DNA from 2 places in the Asticcacaulis sp. W401b genome. Region 2 is predicted to be linked to the other one. Evidence: predicted binding sites of a transcription regulator. Region 2 holds the regulator's gene; the other holds the start of a gene.
What was found. The regulator HrcA, encoded in region 2, represses chaperone genes, less so after heat shock. The targets are predictions, from matches to a motif close to GTTAGCANTCNNNNNNNNNGANTGCTAAC.

Region 1: a site for HrcA is predicted at 1,715-1,743, ahead of groES (co-chaperone GroES). Genes of this name have one in related genera too.

Annotation. Positions count from the first base shown of each region.
Region 1 is NZ_JBKFEE010000001.1:43,345-47,763, reverse strand. Features, by position in the region: gene ACK8OE_RS00205 (TraB/GumN family protein) at 1-613, shown strand, start outside; gene ACK8OE_RS00200 (endonuclease/exonuclease/phosphatase family protein) at 666-1,493, shown strand; gene groES (co-chaperone GroES) at 1,773-2,063, shown strand; gene groL (chaperonin GroEL) at 2,116-3,759, shown strand; gene ACK8OE_RS00185 (T4SS efffector SepA family protein) at 3,952-4,419, shown strand, end outside.
Region 2 is NZ_JBKFEE010000002.1:160,127-164,545, reverse strand. Features, by position in the region: gene ACK8OE_RS05475 (dienelactone hydrolase family protein) at 256-1,191, shown strand; gene grpE (nucleotide exchange factor GrpE) at 1,231-1,827, opposite strand; gene hrcA (heat-inducible transcriptional repressor HrcA) at 1,848-2,936, opposite strand; gene ACK8OE_RS05460 (hypothetical protein) at 3,057-3,374, shown strand; gene ACK8OE_RS05455 (hypothetical protein) at 3,394-3,693, opposite strand; gene rph (ribonuclease PH) at 3,883-4,419, shown strand, end outside.

The DNA of each region.
Region 1 (4,419 bases), on a different contig from region 2:
GGGCAAAAAGCTGGATGAGGTCTTGCCGGCCGATCTGTCGAAGCGCTTTTATACGCTGGCCGATACCTATGGTCTGGACCGCGAAAAGTACAAAAAACTGTCGCCCATCTGGGCCGCAGCCACCCTGCGCGAAGACGTCTATGACAAGGCGGGGATTGCCACGCGCGACCCGGAAAAGACGCTGCTGCGCTTTGCCAAGGCGCAGAAGCTGAAGACCAGACCGTCAGGTAGTTTCTCGGTGGCCAAGACTCTGGGGCGCATCGACGATTTCAGCGCCCAGCAAGAGGCGCATTGTGTCGCCGCCACGCTGGATGAGATCGACTTTGCGGTAAAAAATGCCCGCGCCGCCACCGAAGCCTGGGCCATTGGCGACCTCAAGGCCGTGCAGCGTTTGTCGCCGGATTCCGCCCTGCTGGCCTGCCTCGAAGGCGCGCCTTCCACCAAGGCCATGCTGGGGCAGTCTGTGGAACAGACGGTCAGCGCGATCAACACGGCTTTGGGGACGCCGGGTAAGTCGCTGATTGTGCTGCCCTTGTCGGCGCTACTCACCCCCGGCGGGGCCTTACAGCAACTGGAGCAGCAGGGCGCGACCGTAACCACGCCCGCGCTTTGACGTCATATGAATGTCATTGGACCCCGCGCCAGCCGCGCCCTAGACTGATCTCATGAAACTGCTGCCCCTCCTCGCTGCCGCCCTGCTTGTCGCCTCACCGGTTTCTGCTGAGACCCTGCGCCTGATGAGCTACAATATCCGCTACGCCAATCCGCAGGACGTGCCGCCGTGGCCGGAGCGCGGCCCGCGCATGGCGGCGCAGATCGCCTTCCTCGCGCCCGACGTGCTCGGCGTGCAGGAGGCCCTGCTGCCGATGGTCGATGACCTGTCGCAGGGGCTTGAGGACTATGACCACTACGGGGTCGGCCGAGATGACGGCGCGAAAGCCGGCGAAAGCACGACCGTTTTCTGGCGCCGCGACCGCTTTGAAAAAGTCTCAGCCATGACGCAGTGGTGCGGTCAGACGCCCGACACGCCATCGAAGGACGCTGATGCTGCCCTGCCGCGCACCTTCACCCGCCTGATCCTCAAGGACAAACGCAGCGGTCAGGTCTTTGACGTGCGCAACGCCCATTTTGACCATGTCGGCGTCAAGGCGCGCGAAAACTGTGCGGCGCAGATCCTGAGCCTGCCGACGGTGCCGGGCGCGCATCTGATCGTGCTGGGCGATTTCAACACCGGCATGGACAGCGCGCCCTATAAGCGCTTCACCGCCGACACCAGCCCGCTGAAAGACAGCCGCGTGGCCAGCCTGCGCCGCTTTGGCCCGACCGGCACCTTCAACGGCTTCGATATCCGTCAGACGGATGGCGAGGCCATCGACCATATTTTTGTGGATCGCGCCCTGAGCGTCACGCGCTTTGCCACCCTGACCGACAGCTTTTCGGGCAAGGTCATTTCCGACCACTTCCCCATCGTGGCCGATATCGAGCTGAAATAGGGGTATAGGGAACCACAGATGACACAGATTGCACAGATAGGCGCTTCGCGCCTGTGAGGTGGCAACCGAAGGGCTTTCGGCCCGAATCCCTTAATCTGTGCCATCTGTGAAATCTGTGGTTTGACCTTCTCACTTCACCTCAAGCCCGGTGAAAAAATTTCACACGAATTCGCTGCGGCGCTTCTTGACTCTCTCCGGTACCAACCCTAACTCAGGGGCGCGTTAGCACTCGGATATGCTGAGTGCTAACATTCATCTGAATAACATCGGAGACATCATATGAGCTTTCGTCCGCTGGGCGACCGCGTTCTCGTGAAGCGCGTTGAAGAAGAAGCCAAGACCAAGGGCGGGATCATCATCCCTGATACGGCCAAGGAAAAGCCGCAAGAAGGCGAAGTCGTCGCTGTCGGGCCGGGCGCCCGCAACGAAAAGGGCGAGCAAGTCGCTCTGGACGTGAAGGTCGGCGACCGCGTTCTGTTTGGCAAGTGGGGCGGCACCGAGGTCAAGCTGAACGGCGAAGACCTGCTGATCCTCAAAGAATCCGACATCCTGGGTGTGGTTGAGCGTTAATCCGCTCTGTCCCTCCCTATCCCGATAATACGCAACCAAAGGAACACCCGAAATGGCTGCTAAAGACGTACTGTTTTCCTCGGACGCGCGCGACAAGATCCTGCGCGGCGTCAATGTCCTCGCCAATGCTGTGAAGGTCACGCTTGGCCCCAAGGGCCGCAATGTCATCCTTGAAAAGTCGTTCGGCGCCCCGCGCTCGACCAAGGACGGCGTCTCGGTCGCCAAGGAAATCGAACTGGCCGATAAGTTCGAAAATCTGGGCGCGCAACTGATCCGCGAAGTCGCCTCCAAGACCAACGACAAGGCCGGTGACGGCACCACGACCGCCACGGTTCTGGCTCAGGCCATCGCCGTCGAAGGTCTGAAGTCGGTGTCTTCGGGCCGCAACCCGATGGACCTGAAGCGCGGTATCGACAAGGCCGTGGCCGTCGCCATCGCCGAAATCAAGGCCTCGTCCAAGCCCGTCACCTCGAACTCGGAAATCGCTCAGGTCGGCACCATCTCGGCCAACGGCGACACCGAAGTCGGTCAGATGATCGCTGACGCCATGGCCAAGGTCGGCAACGAAGGCGTCATCACCGTCGAAGAAGCCAAGACCGCCGAAACCGAACTGGACGTCGTCGAAGGCATGCAGTTCGACCGCGGCTACCTGTCGCCCTACTTCGTCACCAACCCGGACAAGATGGAAGCGGTCCTCGAAGACCCGTACATCCTGATCTTCGACAAGAAGATCTCGACCCTGCAACCCATCCTGCCGATCCTCGAAGCCGTGGTTCAGTCGGGCCGTCCGCTGCTCATCATCGCCGAAGACGTCGAAGGCGAGGCTCTGGCCACGCTCGTTGTCAACCGTCTGCGTGGTGGCCTGCGCGTCGCCGCCGTGAAGGCTCCGGGCTTCGGCGACCGCCGCAAGGCCATGCTGGAAGACATCGCCATCCTGACCGCCGGTCAGGTGATCTCCGAAGACATCGGCATCAAGCTTGAGACCGTGACCCTCGACATGCTGGGCCGCGCCAAGAAGGTGACGATCACCAAGGAAACCACCACCGTGGTCGATGGCGTCGGTGAAAAGGCGGAAATCGAAGGCCGCGTGGCTCAGATCAAGCAACAGATCGAAGAAACCACCTCGGACTACGACAAGGAAAAGCTGCAAGAGCGTCTGGCCAAGCTGGCCGGCGGCGTCGCGGTCATCCGCGTCGGCGGCTCGACCGAAGTCGAAGTGAAGGAAAAGAAGGACCGCGTCGATGACGCCCTGAACGCGACCCGCGCGGCCGTGGACGAAGGTATCGTTCCGGGCGGTGGTACGGCTCTGCTGAAGGCGTCGAAGAAGCTGGCCGACCTGACCGGCGACAACGACGATCAGACCGCCGGTATCGCCATCGTGCGCAAGGCCCTGCAGGCTCCGATCCGTCAGATCTCGGAAAACGCGGGCGTCGAAGGCTCGATCGTCGTCGGCAAGGTGCTGGAATCGAATGACGCCAACTTCGGCTTCAACGCTCAGACCGAAAAGTACGTGGACCTGGTCGCCGATGGCGTCATCGACCCGGCCAAGGTTGTGCGTACCGCTCTGCAAGACGCCGCTTCGGTGTCGGGCCTGCTGATCACGACGGAAGCCGCCGTGGTCGAAGCCCCGAAGAAGGAAGCGGCCCCGGCTATGCCCGGCGGCGGCATGGGCGGCATGGGCGGTATGGACTTCTAATTTGGCTCACGTCCCGATCCTACGGATCGGGACGTGGACAAAGGTCCATAACGAGAAAATTTTTCTCGAAGCGGTTCTTCGAAGAATTTTCGAGTCTTATGTGGAAAGAGCGGGTCTCACGACCCGCTCTTTTTTTGTTGCCATATATCAATTTTTATGAAATTATGGATATATGAAATTATGGAGGGGTTTATGAGGCAAGTTGAGATTGCAGATTCAGATTATGTACGACTCCAGAAGCTGGCCATACCGTTCGTCGATACGCCCGCCACGGTCATTGGGCGCCTCATTGACCAATACGAAACGATGCTGAATGCCCCGGCTGATCAGGAGGCACCGAAACCCAACGGAGTGACACGATATAGTGCCGCGCAAATCCCGCCTCTGGTTCATACTAAATTGCTCGATGCGCAATTCGCAGGTCAAAAGCCCCTCAAAATGACGTGGGATTCTTTGGTGCGTATGGCGCTTGAAAATGTATTTGCTCACGCCTCATCGGTTTCAGACCTGCGTCGCCTGTCAGGGGCGAATGTTGTCGAGGGGCAGAAGGAGGATGAAGGATATAAATACCTCCGAGAGCATAACTTTTCCTATCAAGGAGTATCGGCTGAAGACGCTGTAAACATTATCCTCCGCTGTGCAAAAACCCTAAATTGCCAA
Region 2 (4,419 bases):
TGAAGATAAGCACCCCGCTTGTCCATCCCCGGTGAGATGAATTTTACCAATTTTGGAAGCCGCCGGTGATTTTCGGCACCCCCAAATCTGCAACCGATATAAGGGGCGCGTGGCGGCCTGCAAGAGGGGCCATCGCAATGCTGGCATTATTTTTAGGGTTTTTCAGAACGCGGTCATAAAGGTGGTCCGTATTGCAGTGGCCCGCATCCTGTTGTTAGGTAGGGCACACAAAGACAGATGCCGGGAGACTTGCCAATGACCACGAACAATCTGCCCCTGACGCGCCCCGAAGGCAGCGAAGCGCGGGATTTCCACGTCAGTCGTCGCGGCATAGCCGGGCTGTTCTTCGCCGGCTATGCGCTGGGGGCCGGGGCTGCCGCAGCGCAATCGCCGGTGTCCACCCCTTCGGCCGGTCTGATCGCCAAGGACCTGACCGTGCCGACCGATAGCGATTACGCCATCCCGGCCTATATTGCCTTGCCCCAAGACGCCAAGCGCCGTCCGGTGGTGCTGGTCGTGCCGGAAATTTTCGGCCTGCACGACTATCTGCGTGATGTCTGCCGCCGTCTGGCGCATCAGGGCTATGTGGCCCTGACCTTTGACCCCTTTGCGCGTAAGGGCAATGCGGCGGCGTTGAAAGACACCGCCGAAATCCGCAAGCTGGTCGAAACCGCGACCAATGAACAGGTGATGGGCGACCTGAAAACCCTGATCGCCTGGTTGAAAACCAACCCCGATGTCGGTCAGTCAAAGGGCGTGTTCGGCAAGACGAAGTTCGCCAATACCTCGCGCATCGGCATTACCGGTTTCTGCTGGGGCGGCGCCGTAACGTGGATGGCGGCGTCGTCCATCCCCGACATCAAGGCGGGCGTGGCGTGGTACGGGCGTCTGGAGCGTCCGGCGGCGACCGATTTTCTGGGTAAGGAAGACCGCCAATGGCCGATCGACCGCGCGGCGGACCTGCGCCGCCCGGTGCTGGGTCTCTATGCCGGGCAGGATGGCGGCATTTCATTGGAAAGTGTTGAGCGCATGAACGCGGCGCTTAAAGCGTCGGGTAAGACTCCCAGCCATATCGAGGTCTATAAGGACGCCAAGCACGGCTTCCACGCCGACTACCGCGCCCTTTATAACGAAAAGGCCGCCAAGGAAGGCTGGGCCGAACTGCTCAAGTGGTTTGAGACCTATTTGTAAGCAAAACCTCCCCGTGAGACGGGGAGGTTTTTTCGTCGGTCAGGCCTGCGTATTGACCGTGCCGCCGGAGGCGTTGTCGCCACCGTTATAGGCCCCGTTGGCGGCGCTGGCCGTCTTGGCCGCTGTCACGACCATGGCCGGGCGAATGGTGCGGCCAAACAGCTCATAGCCCGCCTGCATAACCATCAGGACGCTGCCGCCCTCGACCTCGGTGGAGGGCTGCTCCATAACGGCCTGATGGAAGTTGGGGTCGAACTTGTCGCCTTTAAGCGGTGCGATCTTCTTGACGCCGTTCTTTTCAAAGGCCCCGGCCAGCTCCTTTTCCGTCATCTCGATACCGGAGACGAAGTTCTTGAAAGCCGGGTCTTCGATCTGCGCCGGGACGGCCTGAAGCGCGCGTTGCAGCACGTCGGCGACGCCCAGAAGGTCGCGCGAAAAGCGCTGAATGGCATAGGCGCGCGCGTCGTTCATTTCGCGCTCAGCGCGGCGCTTGACGTTTTCGGCCTCGGCGGCGTAGCGCAGCGCCTGTTCCTTGAGTGCGGCGTTTTCAGCCTGAAGCTGCTCCAGCGCCGCGTTCAGGGTGTCGATGGCGTCATTGGCGAACGGGGCGTCTTGTTCAGTATGTTCTTCGCTCATTACTCTTTAGACTCTGTGGGTTAGGACCGTTCCTGCTCCAGCAGGCGGCCGAGGATTTTCGCGGTGTAATCCACAAGTGGGATGATGCGCGCATAATTCAACCGGGCGGGCCCGATGACGCCGATGGCGCCGACGACCTTCTGGCTCTGACCGCCCAACATATAGGGCGCTGCAATAACAGCCGAACCGGACAAAGAAAACAGTTTCGATTCCGATCCGATGAAAATTCTTACCCCCTGCGCCGAACGCACATTGTCGAGCAGGTTGATCAGCTCTTCCTTTTCTTCCAGATCCTCGAACAGGGCGCGCACGCGCTCAAGGTCTTCGAGAGCCGAAGCCTCCAGCAGATTGGCCTGTCCGCGCACGATCAGCGCGCGCTTATCCGCCTCGCCGCCCGCCCAGGCGGCCAGTCCGCGCGCAATCAGACCCGTCGCCGCCTCATTGAGCTGCTGACGTTCGGCCTCAAGCTCGGCGCGCAGATCGCGCCCGGCCTCGCTGAGCGTGCGCCCCCTCAGGCGCGTACTGAGATAGTTGGAGGCCTCGATCAGGTCGGCGGGCGTCACGCCCAGATCTAGCGCCATCAGGCGGTTTTCGACCCGTCCGTCGTCGAAGACCAGCACCGCCAGCGCCTGATCCGGGGCCAGTTTGACGAATTCAACGTGACGCACCCCGGCTTCAAACGACGGCGTCATCACCACGCCCGCCCCACCGGCAAGGCCTGACAGCAGGTTGGAGGCTTCGCGCAGGGCGCTGTCGAAGGTCATGCCCTTGGCCGTCAGGCGCGCTTCGATTTCGCGCTTGGCGTCCTGCGCCACGTCGCCGACCTCCAGCAGGCCATCGACAAACAGGCGCAGGCCCTGATGCGTTGGCATCCGCCCGGCAGAAATATGCGGCGCACTGAGCAGACCCAGTTCGGCCAGATCGGACAGGGTGTTGCGGATCGAGGCCGGGGACAGGGCGATCCCGCCCTTGGACAGGGTGCGCGATCCCACCGGCTCACCGGTTTCCAGATAGGCCTCTACCACGTGACGGAATACCTCACGCGCCCGCGCGTCCAGTTCGGTCAGCGAGGCCGTGCCACTCATCAGGGTCGAGAGCGATGTTTTCATGGCTTAAGGATATAGAAGCCTTTGCGCGCTTGTGAAGAGGCTTCGCGAGGGCCGTCGCATTTGCCGCCAAATTGCCACGATTGCAGGACTCAATCAGAATATCTGAACAGGGAGGTCTTGATGCGTAACATAGTCTGCATGACGGTCGCGATGGGGCTGGTGATGGCGGGGGCGGCGCAAGCCGATGAGGTGGTGACCCTGACCAAACCCCCCGTGTTCAAAACGCGCACCGACACTGCGACGACCGAAATCCCCAGCGCTTACAAGCCGAAACCAAAGACCAAAACCCGTGATTTTGAGCCCCTCAGAGGCCCGTGGCGCGTTACCAAATCGCTGAAAAACAAGGGCAAAGAGCCGGTCGATGAGAACGGCAACACCTATGCCTGCGTCGATAAGGACTGCAAGGTGTCGCGCAAGGTCGATGAAAAGCGGGACTAAAAAACGGCTGGTGTGCTGTTTAGTTTTTCATCGTTAGCCGTCGGATTAACAGACCGAGGCCGGTCACAACAAGACCGGGTATTAGCCAGTAGATCGTATTCCAAGCTACTATTTCGAAATCAAACAGACTTCTCCAAAAGCCCGCCAAAACAAGTTGGGCCAATGGTATTGCGATCCCCAACGGGAGTGCGAAAAGCGCAAAGCGCCGGCCACGGAATAAAACCCCCACAAACAGGATTATCCAGCCTGCAAACAGGCTCAGAAAGAACGGCGTATAGTCGGTGTGTACGACGGCGGAATAGACAATATCGTCTGACACGACCCCTTCTTTTTTATCACAATAGCTGAGCGAAGCGACGTGTCTACGACAGGTGCTTTGGTACACGGGACGGCGGGCTTAAGTCGGATTCTTGTGTTATTATTTATGTTTATGGAGCACGCCACAAAAACCTTTGCCCAAGCGAACCTATGCTGATAGGCACGTCCGCATACAATGGAGGTCCCCGCCATGTCGCAATTCGACGCCCTGAATGCCCTGAAAACCTTTCGTCCGTCCAACCGTCAGGCGGATCAGTTACGTAAGGTGACGCTCGAAACGGGTGTGACGCGCTATGCCGAAGGTTCGTGCCTGATCACGGTGGGCCATACCAAGGTGCTGGCCACAGCGTCCGTGGAGCAGGGCGTGCCGCCCTTCCTGAAGGGCAAGGGGCAGGGTTGGGTGACGGCGGAATACGGTATGCTGCCGCGTTCGACCCACACCCGTTCGCGTCGCGAAGCTGCGGCGGGCAAGCAGTCGGGTCGCACGCAGGAAATTCAGCGTCTGATCGGGCGCTCTTTACGCGCCGTGGTCGATCTCAAGGCACTGGGTGAGCGTCAGATTACGCTGGATTGCGATGTGATCCAGGCCGATGGCGGGACGCGCTGCGCCTCGATCACGGCGGCGTGGGTGGCCCTGTCTCTGGCCTGCGACAAGCTGCTGGAGCAAAAGCTGATTTCCGCCAACCCGATCATTGATCAGGTCGCGGCCGTGTCCTGTGGTGTCTAT